One region of the Geodermatophilus sp. SYSU D00742 genome, then DNA from elsewhere that is predicted to be linked to it. Evidence: riboswitches for the same ligand, from Rfam matches in the RefSeq annotation. Region 1 holds a riboswitch; the other holds the start of a gene.
The links. Region 1 has a riboswitch for cyclic di-AMP ahead of ACI78V_RS14555 (C40 family peptidase). Riboswitches for the same ligand answer to the same signal wherever they lie in the genome.
Positions count from the first base shown of each region.

Region 2: linked by a shared signal. The riboswitch ahead of ACI78V_RS05410 (M23 family metallopeptidase) and the one ahead of ACI78V_RS14555 (C40 family peptidase) in region 1 are both predicted to bind cyclic di-AMP.

Region 1 covers NZ_JBJGYJ010000020.1:2-14,860, forward strand. The annotation lists gene ACI78V_RS14535 (hypothetical protein) at 128-514, opposite strand; gene ACI78V_RS14540 (SMP-30/gluconolactonase/LRE family protein) at 987-1,886, shown strand; gene ACI78V_RS14545 (hypothetical protein) at 1,888-2,112, opposite strand; gene ACI78V_RS14550 (hypothetical protein) at 2,332-2,502, opposite strand; cyclic di-AMP (ydaO/yuaA leader) riboswitch at 2,823-2,973, shown strand; gene ACI78V_RS14555 (C40 family peptidase) at 2,989-3,483, shown strand; gene ACI78V_RS14560 (hypothetical protein) at 3,500-3,880, opposite strand; gene ACI78V_RS14565 (N-acetylglucosamine-6-phosphate deacetylase) at 4,044-5,189, opposite strand; gene ACI78V_RS14570 (HAD domain-containing protein) at 5,291-5,866, shown strand; gene ACI78V_RS14575 (hypothetical protein) at 5,817-6,425, opposite strand; gene ACI78V_RS14580 ((2Fe-2S)-binding protein) at 6,586-7,065, opposite strand; gene ACI78V_RS14585 (xanthine dehydrogenase family protein molybdopterin-binding subunit) at 7,062-9,374, opposite strand; gene ACI78V_RS14590 (FAD binding domain-containing protein) at 9,371-10,240, opposite strand; gene ACI78V_RS14595 (NRAMP family divalent metal transporter) at 10,254-11,498, opposite strand; gene ACI78V_RS14600 (polysaccharide deacetylase family protein) at 11,596-12,438, opposite strand; gene ACI78V_RS14605 (GntR family transcriptional regulator) at 12,435-13,121, opposite strand; gene ACI78V_RS14610 (fumarylacetoacetate hydrolase family protein) at 13,191-14,072, shown strand; gene ACI78V_RS14615 (hypothetical protein) at 14,200-14,859, shown strand, end outside.
Region 2 covers NZ_JBJGYJ010000005.1:119,189-134,047, reverse strand. The annotation lists gene ACI78V_RS05440 (xylulokinase) at 1-1,082, opposite strand, end outside; gene ACI78V_RS05435 (hypothetical protein) at 1,241-1,378, shown strand; gene ACI78V_RS05430 (hypothetical protein) at 1,847-2,419, shown strand; partial or broken gene ACI78V_RS05425 (IS982 family transposase) at 2,504-2,809, shown strand; tRNA gene ACI78V_RS05420 (tRNA-Ile) at 2,862-2,935, opposite strand; gene pstS (phosphate ABC transporter substrate-binding protein PstS) at 2,982-4,082, opposite strand; cyclic di-AMP (ydaO/yuaA leader) riboswitch at 4,511-4,660, shown strand; gene ACI78V_RS05410 (M23 family metallopeptidase) at 4,672-5,874, shown strand; gene ACI78V_RS05405 (maleylpyruvate isomerase N-terminal domain-containing protein) at 6,006-6,899, opposite strand; gene ACI78V_RS05400 (hypothetical protein) at 6,976-7,230, shown strand; gene ACI78V_RS05395 (DUF3145 domain-containing protein) at 7,601-8,101, shown strand; gene ACI78V_RS05390 (acyl-CoA carboxylase subunit beta) at 8,323-9,735, opposite strand; gene ACI78V_RS05385 (beta-ketoacyl-[acyl-carrier-protein] synthase family protein) at 9,825-11,066, opposite strand; gene ACI78V_RS05380 (acyl carrier protein) at 11,118-11,357, opposite strand; gene ACI78V_RS05375 (beta-ketoacyl-ACP synthase III) at 11,450-12,418, opposite strand; gene ACI78V_RS05370 (acyltransferase domain-containing protein) at 12,415-13,617, opposite strand; gene ACI78V_RS05365 (PucR family transcriptional regulator) at 13,812-14,859, opposite strand, start outside.

The DNA.
Region 1 (14,859 bases):
GGACGGCATTAGCGTGGGACATGAGGACCTCCGAGCCGGTGAAGCCTTCGACAAGCCCCACCTCACTCGGAGGTCCTCCCTCACGTCACCTGCAACGCGCCGTCACCAACGTGTGTGGGCAGTACACCTAGGCGCGGCGGCCCACTCGACAAGTCCCTGTTGCGCAGAGCGCACGCCCGCATCGTCGCAGAACCGGCTCCACCGCCGCTCGGGCTCGGGCGTCGGGATCGACGTCCCGCTCCTTCCCTCTCTCGGCCACTCCAGCCGCCACCGGCGAACCCGGTGGGGACATCGCGCACGCCGGGGCGCCCGCGCGGGTGGCGGCGGAGTCGGCCCGATAGGCGCCAAGCCGCTCGTCGCCGCCGATCTCGATGCTGCCGCCGGGCACGCGCGCGGGGTCCAGCAGGACGGCGGCGGTGACCGCGCCGATGCCGGCGACGGCGATCGTCTGCAGCGGCACCCCGGCCGGCAGTGGCATCGGGACGACGACCCCACCGTTCTCCGTCGACACCATCCACGGCAGGTTCTCCATGAGACCGGCCGCACGATCGTCACGCGCAGGCCGAGGGACGTGATGTGCTGCTCGACGCGGCGCTTGCTCCCGGAGTGCGGGATGCCGGTGGACCGCGCTGACGACCGAGGTGGACACCAGGTGCTCGACGCGGGCGTCGGCGGCCGCGTCGGCCCGCGCGGTCCCCTGGGCTACCTCCGCCTCCGGGCTACCCGGACCGGGCCGGGGTGGTCATGGGGACACCCGGTGCGAGGCGGAACGCCGTCCGCAGGCTGTCGGGGTCCTGAAGGTGGGCGCGGACGAGTTCGGCGCCGCGGTGGGCGAGGTCGCGAGACCGCGCACCAGGGCACGGACCCCGGCGCGGCGTTCGGCGGCGTGCGGGCGACGGCGCTGCGCCGCCGTCCGGTGGCCTCGACGACGGGTCCGGGCGCGCTCTGCCCCTCGCTGGGGTCCGGTCCCCCTAGGGTGCCCGACCATGGCGGAGCGGCAGCTGCGGACGGTTCTGGAGGGCGGCGGGTTCTTCGAGGGCCCGCGCTGGCACGAGGGCACCTGGTGGGTGTCGGACTTCTACCGGCACTCGGTCAGCCGGGTGGCGCCGGACGGCACGGAGACGGTCGTCGTCGAGGTGGAGCAGCAGCCGTCGGGGCTGGGCTGGCTGCCCGACGGCTCGCTGGTGGTCGTGTCGATGAAGGACCGGCGCGTGCTCCGGTACGCCGACGGGGCACTGAGCACCCACGCCGACCTGGCCGAGCACTGCGGCGGGCACCTCAACGACATGGTCGTGGACGCGCGGGGCCACGTGTTCGTCGGCGACTTCGGCTTCGACCTGATGGGCGGCGGCGCCGCGGCGCCGGCGTCGCTCAAGCGGGTCGACCCGGACGGCACGGTGTCCGTCGCGGCCGGGGGGCTGCAGTTCCCGAACGGCGCGGTCATCACCCCGGACGGCGGCACGCTGGTCGTCGGGGAGACGCTGGGCAACCGGTACACCGCGTTCGACCTGGGCGCCGACGGGTCGCTGACCAACCGGCGCGTGTGGGCCTCCCTCGGCCCGGAGGTCACCGGGACGACGGTCGACGAGGTGCTCGGCCAGCTGGTGGTCGCCCCCGACGGGTGCGCGCTGGACGCCGAGGGGCGGATCTGGGCGGCGGACGCGGTGGGCGGCCGGGTGGCGCGCGTGGCCGAGGGTGGGGAGATCGTCGACGAGGTCGCCGTGCCGTCCGGGCTCGGGGTGTACGCGTGCATGCTCGGCGGCGACGACGGCCGAACGCTGCTGATGTGCTGCGCGCCGGACTTCTACGAGCACAACCGCGCGCCGGTGCGCGAGGCGGTGCTGCTGGCGACCGAGGTCGACGTCCCCCACGCCGGCCGGCCGTAGGTCAGCTCCCGGTGGCGCCGGGCGGCGGCTCGGCCGGACGCGGCTGCCCGTCGCTGCCGGGGACGCTCGGGTCGGCGGTGCCCATCGTGCCGCCCTTCGCGGCCCGCGGCTCCTCCTGCTCCGACGGCGGGCCGACCAGGTCGTGTTCCTCGCGCTCGCCGGGGTTGCCGCCGGTGGCCTCGTTCGCGCCCCCGTAGGGGCGGCCGGTCATGTTGCCCTCGGTCATCGGTGGACCTCCTCGTCCTGGGGCCGGAGGGGTACCCGGGACCGGCGGCCCTCACGCGGGGCCGTGGGAGGTGGTGACCAGGACGGCGGTGGCGCGACCGGTCGTCGACGATCGGCCCGCGGGAGGTGGCCGGCCGGGACGGCGGTGCGCGGCACGGTCGGACCATGCCGCAGCGGCCCCTGCCCGGGGGTCCGGGAGGGGCCGCTGGGAGGCGGGAGGTCAGTGCACGGGACCCCGGCCGTAGCCCTTGCCGCCGCCACGCTTCTTGTTCTGGTCGCCCATCTTGGCGATGAACTCCTTGATCTTGGCCTGGTTCTGCGGCTTGCTGGCCTCCTGGATGACCTTCGCCGCGAGCCCCGACGCCACCAGCTTCCGGATCATTCCGGCCATGTGGGTCTCCCTCCCTGGGTTGGTTGTGTCTTGTCGTGCCCGCCCAACGGCCCGGCCAACCCCCGAGGTTCCCGCAGCTCCTAGTGTTCGCGGAGCAACTCAGAGTCATAACACTCCGCGAGTGAGCGATCTGTCCGTCACCGCGCTGACCAGCGCACTCTCGGAGGAGGCGGGACCTTCGTCCCTGGTGTCCGTGGTGGTCATGACGGCGTGTCGCGCGCGTGTCGCGACGTCCGCCGGCGCGGCAGCGGGCGGCGCGGGAGTCGCCTAGCGTCCTCCGCGGTCCTGACGGGCCCCTCGTCGCCGCACCTGGTGACACCCGTCGGACCCCGCCGAACCGGGGCGTGGCCACTGGCCGCGCCCGGACCGGGGACCCACCGCAGCACTGGGGTGAAGCACGGCCGTGCGCCGTGCCGGGCGACCTCCCCGCCCGAACCCGTCAGCTAACCCGGTAGGCGGACGGAAGGAACAGGAGAACCGTCGTCGATGACGACTGCCCGCACGTCCTCTGCCCGTCGCACGTTCCGTGGGATCGCGGTCGCCGCGATCGCCGGCGCCGGGATCGCCCTCACTCCCGCGACCGCCTCGGCCGCGCCCGCCCCGACCACCGCGCCGGTGGCTGCCGCGAACCCCGTCGCCCAGGCCGCGGTCGACACCGCGCTGGCCCAGGTGGGCGACGCCTACCGGTACGGCGCCACCGGTCCGGACGCCTTCGACTGCTCGGGGCTGACGACGTTCGCCTACCGCGCCGCCGGCGTGGAGCTGCCGCGCACCTCGCGGGCGCAGGCCGGAGCCGGTGTGCCGGTCTCCCGCGACGCCCTGCAGCCGGGTGACCTGGTCTTCTTCTACAGCCCCGTCTCGCACGTCGGGATGTACATCGGCAACGGGCAGATGGTGCACGCCTCGACCGCCGGCCAGCCGGTGAAGGTCGTGAACATGGACTACATGCCGAGCTACAACACCGCTCGCCGCATCGCCTGACCCTCCGCCGCCGGTGTCACTGCTGATCGCGGCAGGGCACCGGCGGCTGGTCGGCCGGCTGCAGCGAGAAGACCGACCCGGCGTGCCGCGGCCAGGAGCGCAGGAACAGCAGGCCGAGCCGGGTGTCGAGGAACGCCTCGGCGCCGTCGGCCTCGACCAGCGCCGCCAGCCGGCCGGTGTCGTGGTTGCGGTGGCGCTGCAGCTCCCCGCCGGCCGCGATGGTGACGACGTCGTCCACGGCGCCCATGACGACCACCGGCTGCCAGTGCCCGCCGAGGCCGCCGTGCGCGAGCTGGACGTGCGCCGGGTGCGGGGCGTGGCCGCGGGCGTGCCGGCGGCAGGGGTTCGGGACCCCGACGCGGCTCGGGCCCGGATGTGCCTCGAGGTGGTCGGACACTGGCTCCCCCCTGGTTCGTGCTCCACCGGGCGGCCGGCGGGCCGTCAGCGAAGCACGGGAACGGCCCGGCGGCGGGGCCTGCCACACACCCGGGACGCCGAGGTCGCCCGAGTGGGTGGGCGCACCCCCGGATCCGCGCGGCCGGGTCACGGACAGCGACGGCTCAGGAGGGCGGGACGACCCACTCCCCCGCGCGCAGCACCCCGCGCACGGTCCGGTCCCGGTCGAGCAGGACGACGTCGGCCCGCCGCCCGGCCGTGATCGCGCCGACGTCGGTCAGGCCCAGCGCCGCCGCGGGGGTCGTCGCGGTGACCCGCGCGGCGTCCTCCACCGACAGCCCGAGCTCGGTCACGGCGCGGCGGAACAGCTGCGCGGACGTCGCCGTCCCCCCGGCGAGCGCGCCGCCGTCGGCCAGCCGGGCCACCCTCCCGGCGACGCCCACCGCGAGTCCGCCGAGGTCGTAGCTCCCGTCGCGCATGCCGGCCGCGGCCATCGCGTCGGTGACCAGCGCCACGCGGCCGGCGCCGGCCGTGGTGAGCACGTGCCGCTCCCACGCGGGGTGCAGGTGCACGCCGTCGGCGATGAGCTCCACGGTCACCCGCGGGTCGTCGAGCAACGCCAGCACCGGCCCGGGCTCGCGGCCGGCCGGTGCGGGCATCGCGTTGAGCAGGTGCGTGGCCGTGCGGGCGCCGGAGCCCACCGCGGCGCGGACGACGTCGTACGGGGCCTCGGTGTGCCCGACGGCGGGGACCACCCCGGCACCGACGAGCGCGGCGATCGCCTCCAGCGCGCCGGGGAGCTCCGGCGCGAGCGTCACCGTGCGCACGGTCCCGGGTGCGAGCACCCGGTCCAGCTCCTCCGGCGTCGGGGCACGGAGCGCGGCCGGGTCGTGCGCGCCGCGCCGCGTGGGGGCCAGCCACGGCCCCTCGAGGTGCACGCCGGCCAGCTCGCCGTCCCGGACCAGGCCGGTCAGGTCGGCCAGCGCCCGCTCCAGCGCGGCCGGCCGCAGCGACACCAGCGAGGCCACCACCGTCGTCGTCCCGGCCGCGCGGTGCGTGGCGAGGGCGCGGCGCGCGGCGGACGGGCCGCCGTCGTAGGAGGCGCCGCCCCCGCCGTGCTGGTGGACGTCGACGAAGCCCGGGACCAGGGTGCGGCCGGTGCAGTCGACGACGTGGTCGGCGGCCGGGGCGGCGCCGGTGCCGACGGCGGCCAGCCGCGACCCGGCCACGTGCACCCAGCCGCCGGCGAGGACGCCGTCGGGCGTGACGACGTCCCCACCGAGGAGCAGCCGGCCTCCGCTGTGTCCCATGCGGGCATCGTGGTGGCTCGACGCCCCGGGGGCTGCCTCGGGCGTCCGTCCGTCCGGGCCGGGTCGGGTCCGCGCCGCCGCTGCCGGGTACGGGGGTCGCCATGGCAGTACGTGGGGACGTGCCGATCCTGCTGCTCGACGTCGACGGCGTGCTCAACGCCGCCTGCGTGGACCTGCCGGAGGGCTGGGAGCGCGGGACGTTCGAGGGGTTCGTGCTGTCCTGGGACCCGGCGGCCACCGCTCGGCTGCGGGAGCTGCACGAGTCCGGCCGCGTGGAGATCCAGTGGCTGACCACGTGGGCCGCGAACGCCGACCGGCTGCTGGCCGGGCCGATGGGGCTGCCGCGCGGGCTGAGGGTGCACGCCCGGGAGGGTGCCGCGCCGACCGGCTCCCTCGGGCCGCTGGGTGGCCGGTCGGGTTGGTGGAAGCTCGACCGCGCCCGTGCGGTCGCCGAGGCCGAACCGGACCGTCGCATCGTCTGGATCGACGACGACCTGGCCCACCAGGCCGCCGACACCGCGCAGTGGCTCGCCGACCACCCGAACGTGCTCGTGGTCGCCCCGGAGCTGGCCGTCGGGCTCACGCACGCGCAGCTCGACGAGATCGAGGCGTGGCTGTGCGGCCCGGCTACGGGACCCGCACGAACTCCCGGCCGGTCCAGTGCCAGCGCACCGTGATGGGGATCGACGGGCCGTCGGCCCGGTTGTCCTCCGGCGCGTAGGCCCGCATCCCGGCGACGATGTCGCCGTTGCGGACCGAGAGCGCGGTCGGGTCGTGGAGCGGCGCCAGGATCGTCGACTCCCGCAGCGTGCGCGGGCTGGGCAGGAGCCCGAGCCGGCGCCCGTCGGCGGCGAAGACGTGGACCTCCTCGACGATCCCGTTGGACGGCTGCGGGGAGCACTGCAGCAGCACGACGGTGTCCGGCTCGCCGTCCCCGTCGACGTCACCGCTGGCCATGGCCTCGAACCAGACGTCGTAGTACTCGTAGTACGGGCTCCGGCCGGCGTCGGCGGGCACGCGGGCGGCCCCGCCGTCGAGGTCCGCCCGGAAGCCACCCGGGACGATCCCGTCGCAGGTCACGCTGTACGTGGCCTCGTGCCAGTCGCGCGCCGCGTCCGGGGAGGGACCGGCGGCGACCCCGCTGCCGCCGGCGGCGGCGCACCCGGCCAGCAGGCACGCCGCCAGGCCGGACGGTGCTCTGCGCAGCCGTCCCGGCGCGCTCCGGGATCCGGACATCGGCGATCACCTCGGCCGCGGAGGGCGGGGAGCTCCCTCCGGACACGGAGGGTCCCACGATGCGGCCGTCGTCGGTGGCTCTCGACGAGCGGCGCCCGTCCGGGACGCCGTCCACGCGGGCACGCCGCCGCGGTGGCGGGTGCCCAGCCGCCGTCCGGGTCTACCGCCCCGCGAGCCGACGCGCCGCCGCCTCGACCGCGTCCACGATCTCCCCGTAGGCGCCGCAGCGGCAGATGTTGCCGGCCAGGTGCTCCCGGATCTCCTCGCGGGTCGGCTCGGGGTTGCGGTCCAGGAGCTCCTTCGCCGTCATGATCATCCCGGGGGTGCAGAAGCCACACTGGAAGGCGAAGTGCTCGACGAAGGCCTCCTGCAGCGGGTGCAGGGCGCCGTCCTCGAGGCCCTCCACCGTCTCCACGGTGGCGCCGTCGCTCAGAACCGCCAGGCGCACGCAGGAGGCGACCGCGCGCCCGTCGACCAGCACGGTGCAGGTGCCGCAGACGCCCTGGCCGCAGCTCTCCCGGGCGCCGTGCAGGGCCAGCCGTTCGCGGAGGACCTCGAGCAGCGTCTCGCCGGGGTCCACCCGGAACGCCTGGCCGGTGCCGTTGACGGTCAGGGACAGCGACTGCTCGGCGCTGGTCATGCGGAACCTCCAGTGGCGTGGATCGCGTCGAGAACCCGCTCGGCCGTGAGCGGCAGCGCGGTGACGTCGGCACCGGTCGCCGCGAAGACGGCGTTGGCGATGGCCGGGGACACCGCGAACGTGCCGGTCTCCCCCACGCCCTTGGCCCCGTAGGGCCCGTCCCGCTGCGGTACCTCGACGATGACCGCCTCGATGGGCGGGACGTCGAGGATGCCCGGCACCTTGTAGAACCCGAGGCCCGGCGAGGTCGGCTGCCCCTCCTCGTACCGGAGCTCCTCGGACATGGTCATGCCGAACTGCATGACCGCAGCGCCGGTGAGCTGGGTGCGGACGAGCTCCGGGTTCAGTGCCCGCCCCGCGTCGCCGACGATGACGAGCCGGCGCACCGTGACCTGACCGGTCTCGGTGTCGACCTCGACGTCGGCGCCTGCCGCGCCGCTCATCCAGAACGCCGTCGCCCGCTCGCTCTGCCCCGTCTCGAGGTCCGGCGGCACGTAGTGCGGCGTGAACTCGCTGGCCTCGGTGATGTGGCCGGCCTGGACCCCGATCCGCGACACCATCACGTCGCGGAAGGACGCCTTCGGTCCGCCGCCTCGCACCAGGACCTCGCCCTCGTGGATGTCGAGGTCGTCGACGGACACCGAGAACATCTCGGCCGCCGCCTCCAGCAGCCGCTGTCGGACGGTCCGCGCGGCGGAGACCACGGCGTTGCCCACGTGGTAGGTCGACCGCGAGCCGAGCGTGCCGGTGTCGTACGGGGTGGTGTCGGTGTCGGGCTGGCTGATCCGCACGCGGCCGTCGGGCAGACCGAGGGTCTCGGCCACCAGCTGCGCCATGACCGTCGCCGAGCCCTGACCGACGTCCACGGTCGGGCACATGACCGAGGCGCTGCCGTCGGCGTTGAGCCGCACCACGGCTCCGGACGTGGAGGGGGTGACCACGGCCTTGAGCGCGATGGCGACCCCTCGGCCCCGCCGGACCGGGCCGGTGCCGGGATCCAGCGGCCGCTCCCACTCCATCGCCCGCACCAGTTCCTCGAGGACCTCCTCGTTGGCGGTGTCCTCGAGCACCGTGCCGGTGTGGTGCACGGCGCCGCGGCGCAGCAGGTTGCGCCGACGGATCTCGACCGGGTCGATGCCGAGCGCGTGCGCGATGAGATCGGTGTGCCGCTCGTAGGCCCAGGCCACCTGCGGGACGCCGAAGCCGCGCATCGCGCCGGCCGGTGGCAGGTTGGTGTAGACGGCCCGCGAGTCGATCCAGACGTTCTCGATGTCGTACGGTCCGGCAGCGGTCAACCCCGACTTCTGCGTCACCCGGGGTCCGATGTCGGCGTATGCACCACCGTTCCACCAGGCCTCGACCTTGCGGGCCCGGATGACCCCGTCGGCGTCCACGCCGCTGGTCACGGTGATCGTGCTCGCGTGGCGGGTGAGGGTCAGGAAGGTCTCGTCCATCGACAGGGCCAGCCGCACCGGTCGGCCGCTGATCACGGCGCAGGCCGCGACCAGGGGTTCCAGCTTGGGGTAGAGCTTGGCCCCGAAGCCGCCCCCGAGGAACGCCGTCCGGATCTGGACCATCGACTCGGGCAGCTCGAACAGCCGGGCCACCTCGAGCCGGACGATCGACGGGTTCTGCGTGGCGGAGTCGATGATCAGACCGCCGTCGTCGGCCACCCGGCCCACCGCCACCACCGGCTCCAGCGGGGCGTGCGCGATGGCCGGCGTCGTGAAGGTGTGCGAGAAGACGTGCGGCAGGCTGTCGAAGGCGGCGTCGACGTCGCCGCGGCGCAGCCGGTACTCCAGCGCCACGTTGGTGTCCCGCTTGCCGGACAGGTGCTTGAGGTCGGCGAAGGTGCTGCCCGGCCGTAGTTCGCTGTGCACCACCGGGGCGTCGGGCCGGCACGCCTCGACGGCGTCGAAGACGGCCGGCAGCTCCTCGTAGCCGACGTCGACCAGGGCCGCCGCCTCCTCCGCCGTCCGGGCGTCCCGGGCCAGGACGACGGCCACCGGCTCACCGCTGAACCGCACCTTGTCCAGGGCCAGCACGGGCTGGTCGTGGAAGGCCGGCCCGAAGTACGGGTGCGGCAGGACCCTGCGGACGTCCTCACCGGTGATGACCGCGTGCACGCCGGGCACGGCACGCGCCGCCTCGACGTCGATGCCGGTGATCGTGGCGTGGGCGTGCAGGCTGCGCACGACGCGGGCCTCGAGCATCCCGGGCACGCTCAGGTTGTGGACGTAGGAGACCCGTCCGGTGGTCTTGGCGCGGCCCTCGATGCGGGTCGTGGACTGCCCCACGTGGGTCTTCATGCCTGGCTCAGAGCCCCTTCCAGCAGCCGCCGTGTGCTCACGCGGACGATGGTCTGCTTGTAGTCGGCGCTGCCGAACTGGTCGGACGCGTAGTCCAGCCCGTCGGCCGCGGCCTCGGCGCACTCGGCGATCTGCGCGGCGGTCGGCAGGGTGCCGACCAGCATCCGCTCCGCCTCCGGACGACGCTCGGCGCGGTCGGTCACCGCGCCGACGGCGACGGCGACGTCGCTGACGACCCCGTCGGCGACGCTCACCGACACGGCGACCCCGGCCGCGGGCCAGTCCTCGACGGTGCGCGCCGTGGTCTTGGTGTAGCCGGCGACGGTGCCGGGCGGCTGCGGTGGGATGCGCAGCGCGGTGATGAGCTCGCCGGTGCCGAGCGTGGTCTCGTAGTAGCCGCTGAGCACCTCGCCGAGCGGCCGGACGAAGTCGCCGTCCGGGCCGGTGCCCTCGACCTCGGCCCCGAGGGCGAGGAGCACCGGTGGCAGGTCCTGGTGGGGATCGGCGTGCGCGACGTGGCCGCCGATGGTCGCGGTGTTGCGGATGCGGATGCTGGCGACCCGGCGCAGGGCCGAGACGAGCACCGGCGCGTGCTGCGCGACGTGCGGCGAGAGCTCCAGGTCGCGCAGCGTGGCCAGGGCCCCGAGCCGCAGCCCGCCGTCCGGGGTGGGCTCGATCCCGCCGAGCTCTCCCCGGAGCCCGCCGAGGTCGACGAGCGGGCCGGGCGGGGCGAAGCCGGACCGCAGGAGCAGGGTCAGGGCGATCCCGCCGGCGACCGGCCGGGCGTCCTCGTCGTCGACGAGGACGGCCACGGCGTCGGCCACCTGCACGGGCCGGGTGTAGGTGCACCCCCGGGGAACGAGCACCGGATCCCCTCTCTCAGATCGTGACGTACCAGAAGCGGACCGCGGCGGCGATCGCCACCAGCAGGCTGAACGCCAGGCCGGCGTTGAGCAGCGGCCCGGCCTTGTGCGCGCCCATCAGCGACTTCTTGTTCACCAGGTACCACCACGTGGCGATGCCGATCGGCATGAACGTGCTGTTGAACGCCGCACCCCACGACACCCACACGAACGGGTCCCAGCCGAAGAACGGGATGGAGATGCCCACCGCCAGGACGACGGCCTGCACGATCTTGAACCGCTTGTCGGTCATCCGGACCGGCCAGCGCACGAGGTCGCTGACGACGTAGCCGGCCACGCTGGTCTGCACGACGGCCGTGGTCAGGACGGCGCCGAGCAACCCGACCGCGAACAGCACGGCACTGAGGTCCCCGGTGACCGGTCGCAGTGACTCCGCCGCGGCGACCGCGCTCGTCGCCGGGATGCCCTGCGCGTACAGCGTCGAGCCCACCACGATGATCACCGCGAAGGACACGAACGTCAGCATGACGTTGATCAGGCCGGTCTCGAAGCGGATGAGCGGCAGCCGCTCGACGCCCCAGCCGCGGGCGATGCTGCCGTAGCCCTGGATCGTCGGGACGTTGATGGCGAGCGCGGAACCCAGCACGGCGGTGAACAGCAGCACCGAGGTCGCGTCCGACGGGAGGGTGAAGGTGAACATCTCGCCGACGCCACCCCAGTCGATCGGGACGACGAACAGGGCGACGAGGTACGTGGCCGCGAGGATGTAGAGGAAGAACTGCAGCAGCTTCTCGATCACGCGGCTGCGGCCGGGCAGCAGCGCCATGAGAGCGACCACGATGACGAAGGCGATCCCCCACGCGCGGACGCCGAGCTGCGGGAAGAGCAGCTGCAGCGCTGCGGCCCCGAGGACGACCTGGACGGTGTGGAAGACCAGGTTCACCAGCAGGATGGCGATCCCGTTGGCCCAGGCGACCAGCGGGTGGACCTCGTCCCGCATCACCGCGATCGGGTTGCGGCCGGCGACGACCGAGATCTTGACGCAGGCGTACCCGGCCGCCCAGATCGCGATGACCGCCGGGATGATCACCCAGCCGAAGACGAAGCCGGTGGCCGCGGCGAGGATCACCGCGTTGGTCACCGACGCGCCGCCGATGTTGAGCCCACCGGCCAGCCAGGCCGGCCCGGACTCCTTGAAGTAGTAGCCCAGGCGGGCGACGCGCCCCTCCGGGACCGTCTGGGTGTCGACAGGAGTGCTCACGCGCATACCTCCTTGCTCCGTGGACGTCCTCGTCGCACGCAGGTGGACGGCCGGACCGCGAACGCGGGGCCGTGGGGGAACTGCCCGTCGGGACGGGTCAGCCGGATTGGTTCCCCTGGCTCAGGAACCACTGGGAGTACTCGGACCGGGTGGGTGCCCAGACCTCGGGACGCCGGGCGACCTCGGCGCAGATCTCGTCGAAGACCCAGGCCCCGTAGGGCCGGCCGAAGACGTGCGCGTGGACGGTGACGTCCAGGTGCGCGATGCCCTGCTCGTGCCGCTCGGTCCACGCGAGGGTGTCGGTGAAGGTCTCCAGCAGCCGGCGCGGCTGCTGACCGTGCTTCATGTAGAGCGGCAGGTCGTTGACGTCCATGGTGAACGGCAGCCAGACCAGGCTTCCGGTGTCGTCCCGCAGGTAGGGCTGGTCCCGGTCGAAGACGTCGGAGAACCACTGCAGGCCGGCCTCGGCGAGCAGCCGCCCGGTGTTCTCGCTCGGCGTGCACCGGGGGCTCAGCCAGCCGTGCAGCGCGTCCCGCCCGACCACGTCACCGAGGCGCTCGAGGGTCAGGTCGAGGTTGGCCTTCTCGTCCTCGGGGTCGAGCAGCGCCGGGATGATGTTCTGCGCGTAGGAGTGCGGGGCGATCTCGTGCCCGGCGCCCTGGGCCGACTTCAGCGACTCGGGGTTCAGCTCGGCGATGCGGCCGCTGGTGAACAACGTGGCCTGCACACCGTGCCGGTCGAGGCTCTCCAGCAGCCGCCAGATGCCGACCCGCCAGCCGTACTCGCCGAACGAGGCGGCGTTGGTGTCGAACACGCCGGCGGGCAGCGGGTTGCCCATGGGACCGAGGCCCGGTGCGGCGCCCTCGGCCCACGCCTCGTAGGCGATGTTGAGCAGGACGACGGCGGTCTTGCCCTCCGGCAGCGTCAGGGGCTGGGTCACGGCAGGGCCACCTCGTCGGTCGTCGCCGTCTGCACGGCGCGTTCGTCCTCTTCCATGAGCGCGGCGACCAGGTCGTCGCCGACGCGGAGCTTGTGCTGGCACGCCAGGCGGGAGGCGAGCTCGCCGTCGCGAGCGCGGAGGGCGGCCACGATGGCGCGGTGCTCCGCGTTGGAGCGGTGCAGCCGCTCGGGGTGCAGGCGCATGACGGTGACCATGCCGACGTGGCCGTCCCAGACGTTGGAGATCAGCTCCTGCAGCCGCCGGTACGGGCACGCGCAGAAGATCAGCTCGTGGAACTCGCGGTTGAGCGCGCTGAAGCCGGTGACGTCCTCGGTCGCCAGCACGTCGTCCATCTGCTCGATCAACCGCTCGAGCTGGGCCAGCGTCTCGTCGTCGATGAAGTCGGCGGCCGCGCCGGTGGCGGCACCCTCGAGGTTCGCGCGGATCAGGTAGGCCTCGCGCACCTCGTCGGGCCGGTACACGCGCACCTGGGCGCCGCGGTACGGGGCGATCTCGATGAGGCCGTCGCCCTCGAGGCTGCGCAGCGCCTCCCGGACGGGGATGTCACTGCAGCCGAACTCCTCCGCCAGCCGACGGACGACGAGCCGCTGACCGGGCGAGAGCTCGCCGGCCAGGATGCGCCGCCGCAGCTCGCCGTAGATCTCCGAAGACCGCAACACCATGCGGAGGAATATATGATCTGATTGACGGTGTGGCAAGGGCCACAACAGGACACCAGGACGGGAGCCGGCATGCGCCTCGTGACGTACACCGACGGAGAGGCCTGCCGCGCAGGGCTGCGGCGCAACGGGGAGGTCGTGCCGCTCGGCCCTCCCGGCGGCTCGGTCTCGGACCTGCCGCTGGGCGACGCCGCCGCCCTGAAGGAGATCGTGGCCGCCGCGGGCCCCGGCGTACCGGTGGAGTCGGTGGAGCTGCTCGCTCCCCTGCGGCCGGCGGGCAGCGTCTACTGCGTCGGCTGGAACTACGTGGAGCACTTCGCGGAGGGCCACGCCGCCGGCGGGCACCAGGTCGCCGAGATGCCCGCGCACCCCACCTTCTTCTTCCGCGCGGCGGCCACGGTGGTCGGCCCGCGCGCCGACGTGCCGATCGACCCGGCGCTGTCCACCCAGCTGGACTACGAGGGCGAGATCGCCGTGGTGGTCGGCCGGGGCGGGCGGAACATCCCCGAGGACCGGGCGTGGGACCACGTGTTCGGACTGACGCTGGCGGACGACGTCACGGTGCGCGACATCCAGCGCCGGCACGGCAACCAGTGGTCCAAGGGCAAGAGCATCGACGGCACCTGCCCGCTCGGCCCGGAGGTCGTCACGCTCGACGAGCTCGGTGACCTGTCGAGCATCGAGCTGACCTGCACGGTCAACGGCGAGGTGCGGCAGAGCGCGACGCTGGGCCAGATGGCGTTCCCGATCCCGCGGATCCTCAGCGAGCTCTCGGCCGGGATGACCCTGCGGCCCGGGGACGTCGTGCTGACCGGTACGCCGTCAGGCGTGGGGTACGCGCGCACGCCGGCCGCGTTCCTGCAGGCGGGCGACGAGGTGGTCGTCGCGGCGACGGGGCTCGGCGAGTTGCGCAACCGGGTCGTCGAGGCGGACCTGAGCTCGTACGTGGGGTAGTCCCTGCATCCGTGATCACCGCGCCCCGCCCCGCGGCGCCCGCCGTGTCGCCACGGGACGGCGGGGCCGGTGACGGCGACCCCGGGCCGGTGGTCGCCGGTGGGAGCGCTCCGAGGAGGGGACCGGCATGACCGGGACGGGACCGAACGCCTGGACGCACGGACGGCGACCGGGCCTGCTGGGTCGGGCGTTGATGGTGTACGCGGTGGACGTCGACCCGGCGGACGAGGCGCGCTTCAGCCGCTGGTACACCCACGAGCACCTGCCCGAGCGGGTCGCCGTGCCGGGGTTCCTGCGCGGCCGCCGCTACGTGCGGCGCGCGGGACCCGGGCAGCAGCACCTGACGCTCTACGAGGCCCGGGACACGGCGGTGTTCTCGTCCCCTGCGTACCTGGCCAGGCTCGAGGACCCGACGCCGCTGACCCGCGAGGTGGTGGCGACGTTCCGCCGGCCGCACCGGGCGGTGCTGCGCGTGCTGGTCTCCCACGGGGCGACGGTCGGCCACCGGCTGGCGGTGCTGCAGCTGCCGACCGGCGACCTGTCGCGCCTGACCGCGTGGGTCGGGCAGGAGCTGGCGCCGGCGGTGCTGACCGACCCGGACGTCTGCGGCCTGCACCTGGGCGTCGTGGACGCCGAGGCGACGGCGGCCAAGTCGGCGACCGCGGAGGGCCGCGACGCGGCCGAGGAGGTGGACCGCAGCTGCGTGCTCCTCCTCGACGGGATCGGGTCGGTCGACGACGTGGCGGACCGGGCGGCGGGCCTGTGCAGCCGGGCCGGTCTCGTCGAC
Region 2 (14,859 bases), on a different contig from region 1:
GGCGCGCGTTCGCCGAGGAAATAGGGGAGCAGCAGGAGGCCGCCACTGCCGGCGGGCACGGTCCCCGCGAGCTGGTCGAGCGTGACGAAGGCATCGGTTCCCGTCTCGACCGCCTCGGCCCTCTCGGGATCGCCGAACTGGTCCCGGAACCACCGCAGGATCCCGCCGGTCGAGCTCATGCTCCCGAACAGCAGGTACAGACCCGGAACGGGATAGGCGAACACGGAGAGTGCGCCGACGCCCTGGCGCAGGGCCTCGTAGCGCACGGCCGCGTTCAGCACCGTGGACTGGCCGGTCATCTCGCAGATGTCGCCCTCGGCGGCCACTCCGGCCTCGAGGCTGGCCGTCGCGGCATCGACACCGCCGTGCACCACCAGGGTCCCGGGCCGCAGCCCGGTGACCGCGGCGGCCTCCGGGCTCACCCTGCCCAGTACCTCGGTGGGTCGCCCGATCGGCGGCAGCCACTCCCTCGGGACGCCCCACAGCTCGGCCAGCTCCGGGGACCACTGCACGTCCTCGATCCCGGCGAGGAGGCACAGTCCGGCGTGACCGGTGTCGATCGACCTCTTGCCGGTCAGCTTCATGTTGACGTAACCGTTGGCCATCAGCAGGTGCGTGGTCCGCTGCCTCAGCCCCGGGACGTTCTCCAGCAGCCAGGCCACCTTGGGGGCCGCGTAGTAGGGATCTGGTGCATTGGCAGCGATGTCCTGGATCTGCCGGTGTGCGCCGGCCCGATCCCGGCACTGCTTGTCGCTGCGGCGATCCATCCACAGCAGCGCGGGGTGCGTCGGCCGTCCCTCTGCGTCGACGAGGACGGCGCACGGCGCCTGGCTGCTCACCCCGACCGCCTCGACGGCGTCCGGCGGCACCTGCGCCTTCTCCAGCACCTCACGAACACAGCTCGTGGTCCCCGCCCACCAGTCGTCGGGATCCTGCTCGACGGCCCCGGGGACGTTCGGCGGGAACGCCGTGGGGTGCTCCACCGCTGCACTCTGGGCGACGACGCGGCTGTCCTCACCCACCAACACCGCTTTCGTGCCGGTCGTACCGATGTCGACGCCGATGACGTACGCCTCTGGCACGCCCTCACCCCCTGTGTGGCAACGGCCGACCCGGCGCCACAGCCAGGCCGTCGAGTCGTGCCTGTCCGTCGTCGCGCCCCAACGGCCGCGCGGCCTGCCCGGCGCGGGGGGACCCCGGGGCGCCCGCGGTGGGGGGCCCGGAGCGGACCCGGACCCCCGTGACTGCCATCGCGGTCGTGGCCGCGACCCCGGCGGCGGTGCTGCCGGGCGCGACGACGCCGTCGGGGGAGCGCACACTGCTGTATATCGCCTGCGCGTCCCGGGCGCACAGCCTGCGGTCGACAGCGCTCGGGTGAGTGTGCGAGGTGCGCTCGCTGACGCCGGTGTGCCGACCGCGCGCCGACCTGCGGGCCGGAGGGGCGTCCGCGGTCCCGCCCGGGAGGACGGGACCTCCGGTCCGGACCGGTGGGGCGGGTGGGGCTCGAACCCACGACCCAGGAGTTGTGAGTCGGGTGGCCCGCATGTCAGCGGTGATCAGCCGTGATCGATCGCGCCCGTTCGAACGAGTCAGGTGCCCGTCGGGGTCCGCGCTCGTTCGCGGCTGGCCACCGGTGGACCGCGGGTTCGTGCCCACCTTGTGCCCACGAGAGGGTGATGGGCCCCGCAGTCGACCTCGAGGCAGCGGTGACGCTGGGCGGGGTCTGGTGGCCGGGTGGCGGTAGGCGGAGACTTGACCGGCAACGGCAGGGCACACCTCTGCTGGGCGGGTCGGCGGACTGAGCGGGCTTGGCAGTGGGTCGCGACGAGCGTCAGGAGGGATCGACGTGGTCGCCACGCAGAACGGAGTCGTCGTCTCGAACGCGACGCCGGAGGTCAGTCGCCGGACGGCGATTGGCCGCTTGGTGGTCGGAGGCGCGGCTGCGGCGTTCTTCGCGCACCATGTGGACGCGGCGTTGGCGCAGGACACGACTCCCAGCGCGGGGGAGTGCGTGGCCACCGCGCCGCCCGCCCAGGACGGCGTCGGTGTCGCGTCCCTGCTCGTCGGTGGAATCGTCCGCGACATGCCGGCCGGCCCGGTCGAGGTGCGCATCGCCCGGTTCACCCTCGAGCCAGGCGCCAGCGTCCCGCCCGCGACCCTGCCGTACCCATCGCTGATGTACATCGAGACCGGTGAATCGACGTGCCCGGGCAACCCCGGCAAGATCATGTATGGCGCGGACGGCGCGGTGCTTCACGAGACGACCGGGGAGGCGGTCAGTCACGTCTGCCCGGCCGGGACCACGTGGTACATCCCCGGTGGGATTGAGGATGCGGCGGCCAACGAGGGCGTGGAGCTGATGAGCTCGCTCCTGATCGAGTTCGTCCCGGTCGAGACCGGCGCCGGCCCGACCGCCTGACCGCCGGAGCGCCGAGGGCGGTCGCGGTCGGCCGATGCCTGTGTGCGGCCGGAGGCAGTGCGGTCGCCCTCTCACTCGGCCAGCCGACTGCGGGCTGCCCTGCCGCTGCTCAAGCGGGTGATCCGGCTGCTGGCCTCCGACATCGACCTGTGGACCGATCCGGTCTGGCTGGTCGACTCCACCCCGGTCGAGTGCGCCCGCTCCCGCCCGACCGCGCGGCGCTCGGACCTGGCCGGTACCGCCGGCTACGGCTACTGCCCGTCGCACTCGCGCTGGTTCTGGACTGCGGCTGCACCTGATCTGCACACCGGCCGGCCTGCCGATCACCTGGGCACTCGCCCCGCCACGGCACGATGACCGACAGGTGCCATGTGTGTGCTCGATGCCGACCGAGGTGCACCGGCGGCACCGTCCAGAACAAGGAACCGGTGGTGGAAATCGGTGGGGCGGGTGGGGCTCGAACCCACGACCCAGGGATTATGAGTCCCATGCTCTGACCGGCTGAGCTACCGCCCCGGTGCACCCCAGCCTGCCAGATGGCGGCCCAGGGGTGCCCTCCCTGTCAGGAGGCGCTGCGGATCGCGTCGATCGCCGTCATGGCCTGCGCGCGTAGGGCGTCGGAGACGGGGGCCGAGCCGGCGACCTCGGCGGCTGCGGCCTGCCCCTCCTCGCTCACCACGTAGCGCAGGAAGTCGGCGACGAGCTCGGCGGTCTGCTGGTCCTCGTACTCGACGCAGCCGACGTGGTAGCTGACCAGCACGATCGGGTACTGGCCCGTTCCGCTGGTCGTCCGGGACAGCTCGAGGGCGAAGTCGTACTCCCCGCGGCCCTCCAGGGTCGCGGAGCTCTCGACGACGGCTGCAGCGGCCTCCGCCGTCGGCGCGACGAACTCCCCGCCGACGCCGATCCGCACCACCCCGAGGTCGCCGACCTGCGAGAGGTCGGCGTACCCGATCGTGCCCTCGCCACCGGCCACCGCCGCCACGACGCCGGAGTTGCCCTGCGCGGCCTCTCCGCCGCCGAGCGGCCACTCGCCGTCCGGCTCGTGTGGCCAGGCCCCACCGCCGGCGGCAGCCAGGTACTCGGTGAAGTTCTCCGTCGTCCCCGACTCGTCGCTGCGGTGCACCGGCGTGATGGCCGCCGAGGGCAGCGCGACACCCGGGTTGTCCGCGGTGATCGCCGGGTCGTCCCACCGGGTGACGACGCCGGCGAACACCGCGGCCAGCGTCGTGGGGGAGAGGTCCAGCCGGTCCACGCCCGGGACGTTGTGGACGACGGCGATCGGGGCGATGTAGTTGGGCAGCTCGAAGACGCCGGCCTCCCCGCAGCGCTGCGCGGCCTGGGTCAGCTCGTCGGCGTCCAGCGGCGCGTCCGAGCCCGCGAAGTCGATGCCGCCGGCGAGGAACTGCTCCCGTCCACCCCCGGAACCCACCGGGTCGTAGTCGACGGTCACGCCCGGTTGCACGGCCGCGTACCCCGCCGTCCACCCCTGCATCGCGGCCTGCTGGCTGCTGGCACCGGCTCCGACGAGTGCGCCGGACAGGTCACCCGCGGCGCCGTCCCTGCCGCGCTCGTTGGGCGGTACGTAGTTCGCGACCACCACGACCACGCCGGCCACCGCCAGCGCGCCGACTCCGGCAGCCACCTTGCTCCGGGCAGTCACAGACGCCTCCCGCCGGGCCCGGCGCCGGCCGCCGGGTGTCCAGGACGACCCTAGGTGCCGCCCTCCGGGCGGGCGGCCTCCGGCGTGTCGCACCGGCGTGCCGGGCCAGGGTGGGCGACATCTCACAAGTGGCACCCCGCGGTGGTGTCACGGATGGACCGATGGGTATCGGCGCGCCTCCTGGGCCCGGATGGGGCGGTGTCCGCGCAGGTCAGCGCGAAGCCGCGGGCACTGCATCGCCGTTCGCGGATGGTGAGCGCTGCGGGGTCGAGTAGTGACGCCTCGTATCGGATGTCACCCCTTCGGGCAAGAAGGCGCGCGGGGTGTGTTACTCGATCGTGACCGATGGGGGTGACCCGTAGTAGCTTTCCCGACGGCCTCGCCGGGCTCCGCTCCTCGACACACGAGGGCACCGGCCGGGCCCCGCCGAACCGCCGACGCCCCTCCGGGGGCCGAGACGGACCGGGGACCCACCGTTCCACTGGGGTGAGTCCTGCCTGCGCAGGGGGCGCAGGCGGGTAGGGCGCCGTCCGGCCCGAACCCGTCAGCTAACTCGGTAGGCGGTTGCGAGGATGGGAGAACCGTCGCCTTGGCGACCCTGCACCACCTGAAGACCCTGCCTGCCCGCGTGGGCCCGGTCCACCGGTTCCTGCGTGCCCCCCGCCGGGCCGTCGTCGTCGCCGCCGTGGTCGGGGGCCTGCTCGCCGGCACCCCTGCCGCGCTCGCCGCCCCGACCGTCGCCGGGACCTCCGAACAGGAGCAGCTGGCCGCCGAGGTCGCCCGCATCGAGCAGCTGGTCACCGCCGCGGAGGAGAAGCTGCAGCGGATGACCGTGGAGGCCGAGGCCGCGGCGGACGCCGCCCTGGTGGCCCGCGCGGAGCTGGCGACCGCCCAGGCCGAGGCCGACGCGACCGCCGCCGAGCTCGCCACCGCCCAGGCCGACGTCGCCACCGCCGAGGAGGACATCGCCACGCTCGGCCGCGAGGCGTACATGGGTGCCGAGAACCGCTACGGCGACATCGAGCTCATCCTCGACGCCCAGAGCCCCACCGAGCTCCTGCAGCAGGCCGCGACGATGGACGTCCTCGGCGAGCAGCGCGCCGCCCGGCTGACCGAGTTCCTGGCCGTCGAGCAGCGGGTCGAGGAGGCCGACCGGGCCGCCCGCGCCGCGGTCGCCCGGCTCGACGAGGCGGCCCGCGTCGCCACCGAGGCCGAGGCCGCCGCCAACACCCACCTCGCCCAGGCGCAGGCGGAGTACGACGCCGTCGCCGCCGAGAAGGCCGCGCTCGACGAGCAGCACCGCGCCGCCGGTGAGCGGCTGCTGGCCTCGCAGGGAGCCGCTGACCCGGCCGCCGCCTTCACCGCCCGCCTCGACGCCCGTGCGCAGGGCACCACCGGCATGCCGACCGCCGGCCGGCTCACCTCCTGCTACGGCGCGCGCTGGGGCACCATGCACCAGGGCGTCGACATCGCCGCCCCCATCGGCACCCCGATCCACGTGCCCGAGGGCGGCGTGGTCCTGCAGGCCGGCCCCGCGAGCGGCTTCGGTCTGGCCGTGTACGTGCAGCACGCCGACGGCCAGATCACCCTCTACGGTCACGTGAACCAGTTCTTCGTCAGCGCCGGCCAGGTGGTCGCCGCCGGCCAGCAGATCGCCGAGGTCGGCAACCGCGGCCAGTCCACCGGGCCGCACCTGCACTTCGAGGTGCACCAGGGCGGCCTGTACGCCAACCGGGTCAACCCCATGCCGTGGCTCGCCCAGCACGGCATCAGCCTGGGTGGCGGCTGCTGAGCTCCAGCGGCTCGTCGTGCGGCCCGCGGCCACCGGGATGCCCCGGTGGCCGCGGGCCGTCGCACGTCCGGGGGACGGAGGGCCGTCGCGCGGTCGGCTGCGGCGGCGGTCGCGATCGGTGCCGGCCGTGGTCAGCGGCGGCCGCGGAGCCGGCCGACCAGCCCGCCCACACCGCCGAGCGTCTGCGCGGCCAGGTGCAGGATCGGCCCGCCGGGGATGCCGGGCGCGGCCTGGACGACCGGCGCCAGCGCCAGCAACCCGCCCAGCTCGTGCACCCGCAACCGTCGCCGGGCCAGTGCCGCCACCGGGTTGACCCGCCCGGACGCCGCCTCGAGCAGCACGTCCGCCGGGGCCTCGACGGCCGTGCCCCGGGGTGCCCCCGGCCCCACCCGCCGCACCGTCCAGCCGGCGGCGTCCGCGGCGAACGTCCAACCACCCTCCGGCGTCGCCAGCGTGGCGCCCCCGGTGATGCCGGCGGACGCGGCGAGCGCGCCGGTCACGTCCGCCAGGGCCGCGAGGCCCGCCTGCAGGACCGGGCCGGGTACCGGCGGGGCGCCGCCGTCGGCGAGGTCCAGGTCGTGCACCGCGAGCTCGTAGGCCTGGCCCAGCACCACGCTGAGGAGGGGCAGGGTGCCCACGACCGCGACCGCCGGCGCGGTGTCCAGCTCCAGCGGCTCGTCGGCCAGGTAGCGGGCGGTGGCGTCCCGGTTGCGTCGCACGGCGGCCAGCACCTCCGCGCGCGTCGCGTCCCGGTGGGCGGCGGTGACCCGCGCGTTGGTCGCGTCGACGTCCGGTGGGGTCCCGGCGCCACCCGCCCGCGCCGACGCGACGAGGTCCGCGAGCGCCGTGTGGTCGTCCCAGCAGCCGAGGTGGACGCAGACCTCGTGGAACCGCCACCCGGGCAGCCGGGAGGGTCGGTCGAGGTCCACCTCCTCGGCCTGGGCGAGGAAGGCGTCCCACGCGGGCAGGACCATCCCGCCCACCTCGTGCCGCCCCGCGTCGGCCATCCCCTGGCATCGCAGCATGGCCGGGCCGGTACCCCCGCGCCCCGGTGGGACACGCCGGCTTGTCCACCGGCGTCGGCTCGCGCAGCCTGGGCACATGACTCGGAGCGGCACGACGCGCGGCACGGTGATCCGCTGGGACGACGCCCGCAGGGCCGGCCTCGTGGAGGCCCCGGACCTGCCCGGCTACTGCTGGGTGGAGGCGTCGGTCGTCCACGGCCCGCCCGGCGGCACCCTGCGAGCCGGTCAGGTCGTGGACGTCGACTGGACCGAGCCCGGGGTCGAGGGGGCGGCCTGCCGGGCCACACGTGTGGTCCCGCGGGAGGACCTGCAGGCCACACTGGGTGCCTGATGACGTGTCGGAGCCCACGTCGATCCTCCCCGCTCGCTACGCTGCGTGAGTGCGAGTGGAGGGGGCGATCCCCGATGGGGACCGGCCTGTGGGTGCACGGGGGAGATCCTGTGGATCACGTGTGGGTGGCACCCGATGCCTGGACGCTGCCCCCTGCTCATGGTATGGCCCGCTGACCAGCGCATAGAGGTCGCGGGTGTGACCATCCGTCACATGTGACCCATCCGTACCTCTCGCACTGGCGCGATGGGGTGACCATCGTGCAAACTGTTCACAGGGCCCCTGGTCCAGCAACCGCCGAACACAGCCTGTCACCGAATCGATCGTCCGTTGGGGAAGACGAGACCGATCGAGTCGATGGAGGTACCCCGTGCAGCGACGGTCTACCCAGGGTGTCGTCTTCGTGCACGCGTGCCCGAAGGCGCTCTGCCAGCACGTCGAGTGGGCGCTCGAACGCGTCATCGGCGCGCCGGTCTCCCTGTCGTGGGCCGACCAGCCCGCGGCACACGGTTCCTACCGTGCCGAGGTCGCCTGGACGGGCGCTCCCGGGACGGGGGCGAAGCTGGTCGCTGCGTTGCGCGCGTGGCCGATGCTCCGCTTCGAGGTGACCGAGGAAGCCAGCTACGGCAACGACGGCGAGCGCATGTCGTACGTGCCCGGCCACGGCGTCTACCGCGCACCCACGAGCGCCAACGGTGACCTCATCGTCACCGAGCAGCAGCTGCGTCACCTCGCCGCCACCGCGACCTCCATCGAGGCGTTCCGGCACGGTGTCGACGGGCTCCTCGGCGCCGCCTGGGACGCCGACCTCGAGGTCTACCGGCACGCCGGCGACGGCCAGCCGGTGACCTGGCTGCACCAGGTCGTATGAGGGAGGACCCCGCTGCCCCTCGCCGCTCGCGGGCTCGCGGCGGGGTCCTGCGGCAGGGTCAGATCACGATCCGACTACGACGGCCCGGTGGCACCCGGTCGCTCGTCGTAGGCTGAGGCCGGTCGTCCGGACGTCGTCGGGGAAGCGGCGTCCGGGCGACCACGAGCCCCGACGACAGGGCCCGGCACCCCGCGGGGTGCCGGGCCCTGTGGCGCGCCGGGTCAGAGCGGGATGTTGCCGTGCGCCCCGCGCCCGGGCCGGGCCGCCGCGAGGGCGGCGATCAGGCGGCGGCGGGTCCGCGACGGCTCGACGACCTCGTCCACCACGCCGATCTGCAGTGCCCGGTTCACCCCGCCGGCGATCCGCTCGTGCTCGGCGGCCAGCTGCGCGTGCAGCGCCTCCCGCTCACCGGGCGGGGCGGCGGCCAGCTTCTTGCGGTGCAGGATGCCGACGGCCGCCTTGGCGCCCATGACGGCGACCTCCGCACCGGGCCAGGCGAAGACCGCCGTCGCGCCCAGGGAACGGGCGTTCATCGCGATGTAGGCCCCGCCGTAGGACTTGCGGGTCACCAGCGTCACCCGCGGCACCACGGCCTCGGCGAAGGCGTGCAGCAGCTTGGCGCCGCGCCGCACCACGCCGTCCCACTCCTGGCCGACACCGGGCAGGTAGCCGGGGACGTCCACCAGGACCACCAGCGGGACGCCGAAGGCGTCGCACATGCGCACGAAGCGGGCCGCCTTCTCCGCCGACGCGGAGTCCAGGCAGCCACCCAGCCGGAGCGGGTTGTTGGCGACCACGCCGACGGTGCGCCCGGCCAGCCGGCCGAGCGTGGTGACGATGTTCGGCGCCCAGCGCGGGTGCAGCTCCAGCCCGGGCCCGTCGAGCACGGCGGCCACGAGCGGCCGCACGTCGTAGGCGCGGTTGGGCTTCTCCGGCAGGAGCGCCCGCAGGTCCACGTCCGGCTCGTCGTCGGCCGGGGCGAGGGACCCCTGCGCGGCCAGCAGGGAGACCGCCTCCCGCGCGGTGTCGAGCGCGGCCTGCTCGGTCTCGGTGACCACGTGCACGACGCCGCTGCGCCGGCCGTGGGTGTCGGGGCCTCCGAGGCGCTCCATGTCGACGTCCTCGCCGGTGACCGACCGGACGACGTCCGGGCCGGTGACGAACACCCGCCCGGCCGGCCCCATGATGACCAGGTCGGTGAGCGCGGGCCCGTAGGCGGCGCCGCCGGCGGCCGGCCCGAGGACGACGGAGATCTGCGGCACCCGACCGGAGGCCCGCACCATCGCCTCGAAGACCTCGCCGACCGCGTGCAGGGCGGTCACGCCCTCGGCGAGCCGGGCGCCGCCGGAGTGCCAGATGCCGACGACGGGCACCCGCTCGCGCAGTGCGGCGTCGATCGCGTCGACGATGTGTCGGCAGCCGTCGAGACCCATCGCCCCGCCCATCACGGTGGCATCGGTGCAGTAGGCGATCGCCGGGGTGCCGGCGACGGTGCCCCGGGCGGCCAGGACGCCGGAGGTGTCCCGCGTCCCCAGCAGCGTGACGGAGTCCGCGTCGAAGAACCGGGCGAGCCGGTCCGCCGGGTCGCGCGGGTCGACGTCGGTGGGGAGGGGAGCGGCGGACAGGGCGGTCACGGGACCTCCGGGGCTCGGGCGGTTCAGGGCAGGCGGCATCGCTGCACCGGCCCGGGGCCGGGCCGGCGCAGTCGGTGGGGAGGGGCCGCTCAGACGGTGGTGAACACCAGCGCGATGTTGTGGCCGCCGAAGCCGAAGGAGTCGTTGACCGCGGCGGAGAGCTGGGCGCGCCGCGGTTCCCGGCGGACGATGTCGAGGGCCTGGACGGCGGCGTCGTCGTCCGGGTCGTCGAGGTTGGCCGTCGCCGGCACGACCTGCTCGCGCAGGGCGAGGACCGTGAACACCGACTCCAGGGCGCCCGCGGCGCCCAGCAGGTGCCCGGTCTGGCTCTTGGTGGCCGTCACCAGGACGTGCTCGCCGATGGAGTTGCGGATCGCGGAGGCCTCGGCCGTGTCACCGACCGGCGTGGAGGTGGCGTGCGCGTTGACGTGGCCCACGTCGGTCGCGGACAGGCCCGCGTCACGCAGGGCCGCACTGATGGCGCGCCCGGCGCCCTCACCCTCGGGGTGCGGGGCCACCAGGTCGTAGCCGTCCGCCGTCGCGCCCGCGCCGGCGAGCCGGGCGTGGATGCGAGCGCCGCGCGCCCGGGCGGCGTCGCCCCGCTCGAGCACCAGCGCGGCCGCGCCCTCGCCCAGCACGAAGCCGTCGCGGGCCTTGTCGAACGGCCGGGAGGCGCGCTCGGGCTCGTCGTTGCGGGTGCTCATCGCGCGCATGGCGGCGAACCCGGCCATCGGCAGGGGGTGCACGCAGGCCTCGGCGCCCCCGACCAGGACGACGTCCGCGCGGTCGAAGCGCAGCAGGTCCAGGCCCCACCGGATCGCCTCGGCGCCGGAGGCGCAGGCGCTCACCGGTGCGTGCACGCCGCCCTTGGCGCCGACGGCCAGCCCGACCGCGGCGGCCGGGCCGTTGGGCATGAGCATGGGGATGGTGAAGGGGGAGACCCGCTTGGGGCCCTTCTCCTCCAGGACGTCGTCCTGCCCGAGCAGGGTCAGCGCCCCGCCGATGCCGGTGCCGAAGACGACGGCGACCCGCTCGGGCGCCACGCCGGCGTCGGCGGCGCCGGAGTCACGCCACGCCTCCTCGGCGGCGACCACGGCCACCTGCTGGCTGCGGTCGAGCCGGCGGGCGCGGACGCGGTCCAGCTGCTCGGCGGGGTCGGCCGGCAGCCGGGCGACGAGCTGGGCCGGGAACTCCTTGATCCAGTCGTCGGTGATCCGGCTGACCCCCGACCGCCCGGCCAGCAGTGCGTCCCACGTGCTGGCGACGTCGCCACCGAGCGGCGTGGTGGCACCGAGTCCGGTGACGACGACATCGCCGACTGACGTGCTCATGACGAATCCTCCTGGGACGTGCGGCCGGGGGCCGGGGCAGCCGGGGGTGGCTCAGCCCTGGTTCTTCTGGATGTAGCTGATGGCGTCGCCGACGGTCTTGATGTTGCCCAGCTCGTCGTCGGGGATGGCGACGCCGAACTTGTCCTCGACCGCGGTGGCGATCTCGACCATCGACAGCGAGTCGACGTCGAGGTCCTCCGTGAACGACTTCTCGGGGGTGGCGTCGGCAGGGGCGACGCCGGCGACCTCCTCCAGGATCTCGGCCAGACCGGTCTGGATGTCCTCGCTCACGCGGGGTCCTCTCTCTCTCGGATGGGGCGGGGGGACCCGCCGTGGTTCCCGGGGAGCCCGGGGGTTCGTGGTGCGTGCTCATGTCAGCACGGTCAGGGCAGGACGACGACCTGACCGGCGAACGTCAGGCCCGCGCCGTAGCCGAGCAGCAGCGCGGTGTCACCGCTCTTGGCCTCACCGGTCTCCAGCAGTGCCGACAGGGCCAGCGGGACGGAGGCGGAGGAGGTGTTGCCCGAGCGGACGATGTCGCGGGCGATGACCGTGCGCTCGGGCAGGCCGAGGCGCTTGGCCATGAGCTCGATGATCCGCAGGTTCGCCTGGTGCGGCGCGAAGACGTCGATGTCCTCGGGCCCCACGCCGGCGCGGCGCATCGCCTCGGCCAGCGTGTCGGTGAGCCGGGTGGTGGCCCAGCGGTACACGGCCTGACCGGCCATGCTCATGACCTTCTCGCCCTCGGGGATGGCGATGGCGGTGAACTGGTCGCCGTCACTGCCCCAGACGACGGGCCCCACGGCGGGGCTGTCCGAGGGGCCGAGGACCGCGGCCCCGGCGCCGTCGGCGAAGATCACCGCGGTCGACCGGTCGGTCAGGTCGGTGTAGTCGGTGAGCCGTTCGCCGCCGACCACGAGCGCGTTGCGGGCCGAACCGGAGCGGATGGCGTCGGCCGCGGCGCTCAGCGCGTAGCACCACCCCGCACACCCGGCGTTCACGTCGAACGCGCCGGGCCGGGGGATCCCCAGCCGGTGCGCGATCTGCGGCGCCAGCCCCGGGATCGAGCTCGGCGGACTGGCGGTCGCCAGCAGCACGAGGTCGACCTCGGCAGCGTCCAGGCCGCTGGCCGCGAGGGCCTTGCCCCCGGCGGCGACGCTCATCTCCGCCAGCGTCTCGTCCGGCTCGGCCCAGCGGCGTTCGGCGATGCCGACCCGCGCCTGGATCCACTCGTCGTTGGTGTCCATCACCTGGGCGAGCTCGTCGTTGGTGACCCGGCGGCGGGGGCGGTAGCTCCCGAGACCGAGGATGCGCGCGCCGGGCGCACCGGCGGGCAGCTGCAGCGTGGTCATTCCGCACCTTCCGGGTAGAGCCGGGCGATCGGGTCCCCTGCATCGACCAGGTCGCCGTCCTGCACGAGCCACTCGGCCAGTACCCCGTCGTACCCGGCTGAGACGTTCACGTCCTCGCGGCGGCTGCGGATGACGCCCAGCGGGGTGCCGGCCGGCAGGCGCGAGCCCTCGGCCACCTCCGCCGGGCTGACCGTGCCGCGCACCGGGGAGACGACCACCCGCCAGTCGGGCAGGTGCTCGGCCTCCGCCCGGCCGCGCTCGGCGGCGATGAGCTCGCGGGCGCGGTCGAGGTCGGCCGGGCCGCTGACCGCGAGGATCTCGACGTCGGCGCCCTTCCACTGCCGCTTCGCCAGGCCCGCCAGCGCCCCGGCCGGCGGCAGCTCGATGGCCGCGGTCACCCCCAGCTCGCGCATGGTCGCCAGGCACGCGTCGAAGCGGACCGGGCTGGTGACCTGGCTGACCAGCCGGGCGAGTGCCTCGGCGCCGGAGGACACCGCGGCGCCGTCGGCGTTGGAGAGCAGCAGCCGGCTCGGGTCGGCCGGGCGCAGCCCGCCGACGAGGCCCTCGAGCTCGGCGCGGGCGGAGGCCATGTACTCGGTGTGGAACGCGCCGGCCACCGACAGCGGCATGATCCGCGCCTTCGCCGGCGGGTCGGCCCTGAGCGCGGCCAGCCCGTCGAGCGGGCCGGCGGCCACGACCTGGCCGCCGCCGTTCATGTTGGCCGCCACGAGGCCGTGCTCGGCGAGCTTCGCGGCGACCTCGTCGGGGTCCCCGCCGAGGACCGCGGACATCCCGGTGGGGGTCTGCGCGCACGCGGCGGCCATGGCCCGGCCGCGGACGGCGGTCAGCGCGATCGCCGCCTCCACGCTCAGCACGCCGGCGAGGGCGGCCGCGGTCAGCTCGCCGACGCTGTGCCCGGTGATGACGACGTCCCGGCCGGCCTGCGGCGTGTGCGCCACCGGGCCGGGCAGCCCGCCGAGCTCGCGGGCGATGAACAGGCTCATCGCGACGACCAGCGGCTGGGTGACCGCGGTGTCCTTGATGGCCTCGGCGTCGCCGGTCGTGCCCAGCTCGAGGAGGTCGGCGTCGGCGATCGCGCCGGCCCAGCGGAAGAAGGACTCTGCGCCGGGGAGCCCGAGCCAGTCGGTCAGCATCCCGGGTTTCTGCGCACCCTGTCCGGGGGCGAGGACGGCCAGCACCTCCACACCGTGTCAGAGATCGCGGCTCCGCGTGGTGGGGAGCGGCACGAAAGCACACCGGTGCTCTTTGGAGGGTCCCCACAAAAGATGCGCCATCTCCGGCGCATCCACCGAGTGCCGGTGGTGGGAACCACACTGTCCGGCGCCGGCCGTGTGCGGGGCCCGTGGCCGGTCCGCGAGGCGGGGGGCCCGCCTCAGTGCCAGAGGGAACGGTCCTGGTCGAGGGCGGCCAGGGCGAGGGCCACCTGCAACGTCCAGCCACCACGTGCGTCGGTCGCCGACAGCCCGGTCAGCTCGGTCGCCCGCTTGAGCCGGTACCGCACGGTGTTGGGGTGGACGAACAGGGCCCGGGCGCTGGCCTCCAGGTTGCCGCCGCTGGCGAGCACCGCGCGCACCGTCTCCAGCACCTCGCCGCCGGCGCCCTGCAGCGGCAGCGCGACCCGCTCCTGCAACGTGGCCCGCGCGACCGGGTCGCCGTCCAGGGCCCGTTCGGGCAGGAGCGCGTCGGCCGGCACCGGCCGTGGCGACCCGGGCCACGCCGCGGCCGCCCGCAGGCCGGCGAGGGCGGCGGCCGCGGAGTCGCCGGCGCGGCTCAGCGAGTCGACGACCGGCCCCATCACCACCGGGCCGGGGCCGAACTCGTCGCTGACCCGCTCGGCCACCTCCTCCAGCCGCTCGGTGCCACCCAGCACGACGACCAGCTGGTCGGCGTGCACACCGACGAGCACCTCGCTGCGCAGCTGACGGGCCGCGCGGCGGGCGGCGGCGTGCGCGTCACCGGCCGCCGGTGCGGCGCCGACCAGCACCGTGACCGGGCTCATCGCCGCCCACCCCAGCGCCGACGCCCGGCCGGACAGCTCCTCGGTGCGTTCCCCGCGCACCAGCGCGTCGACCACGAGGGCCTCCAGGCGGGCGTCCCAGGCGCCGCGGCTCTCGGCGAAGCTGGCGTAGACGTGCGCGGTGGCGAAGGCGACCTCGCGGCTGAACTGCAGCACCGCCAGGCGCAGCGCGTCCGCGTCGCCGGGCTCGGCGACGGACTCGACGAAGTCGTCCATCACCTCGACGGTCACCTTGATGAGGTCGACCGTGTGCTTGAGCGGTACCACCCGCGCCAGCTCACGGGGCGCGGCACCGAAGACCTCACCGGTGAGCCGAGGGGGCCGGGTGGGGGTGCGGCACCACTCCACCAACGAGGCGATGCCGGCCTGGGCCACGAGCATCACCCAGGAGCGCTGGTCGGCG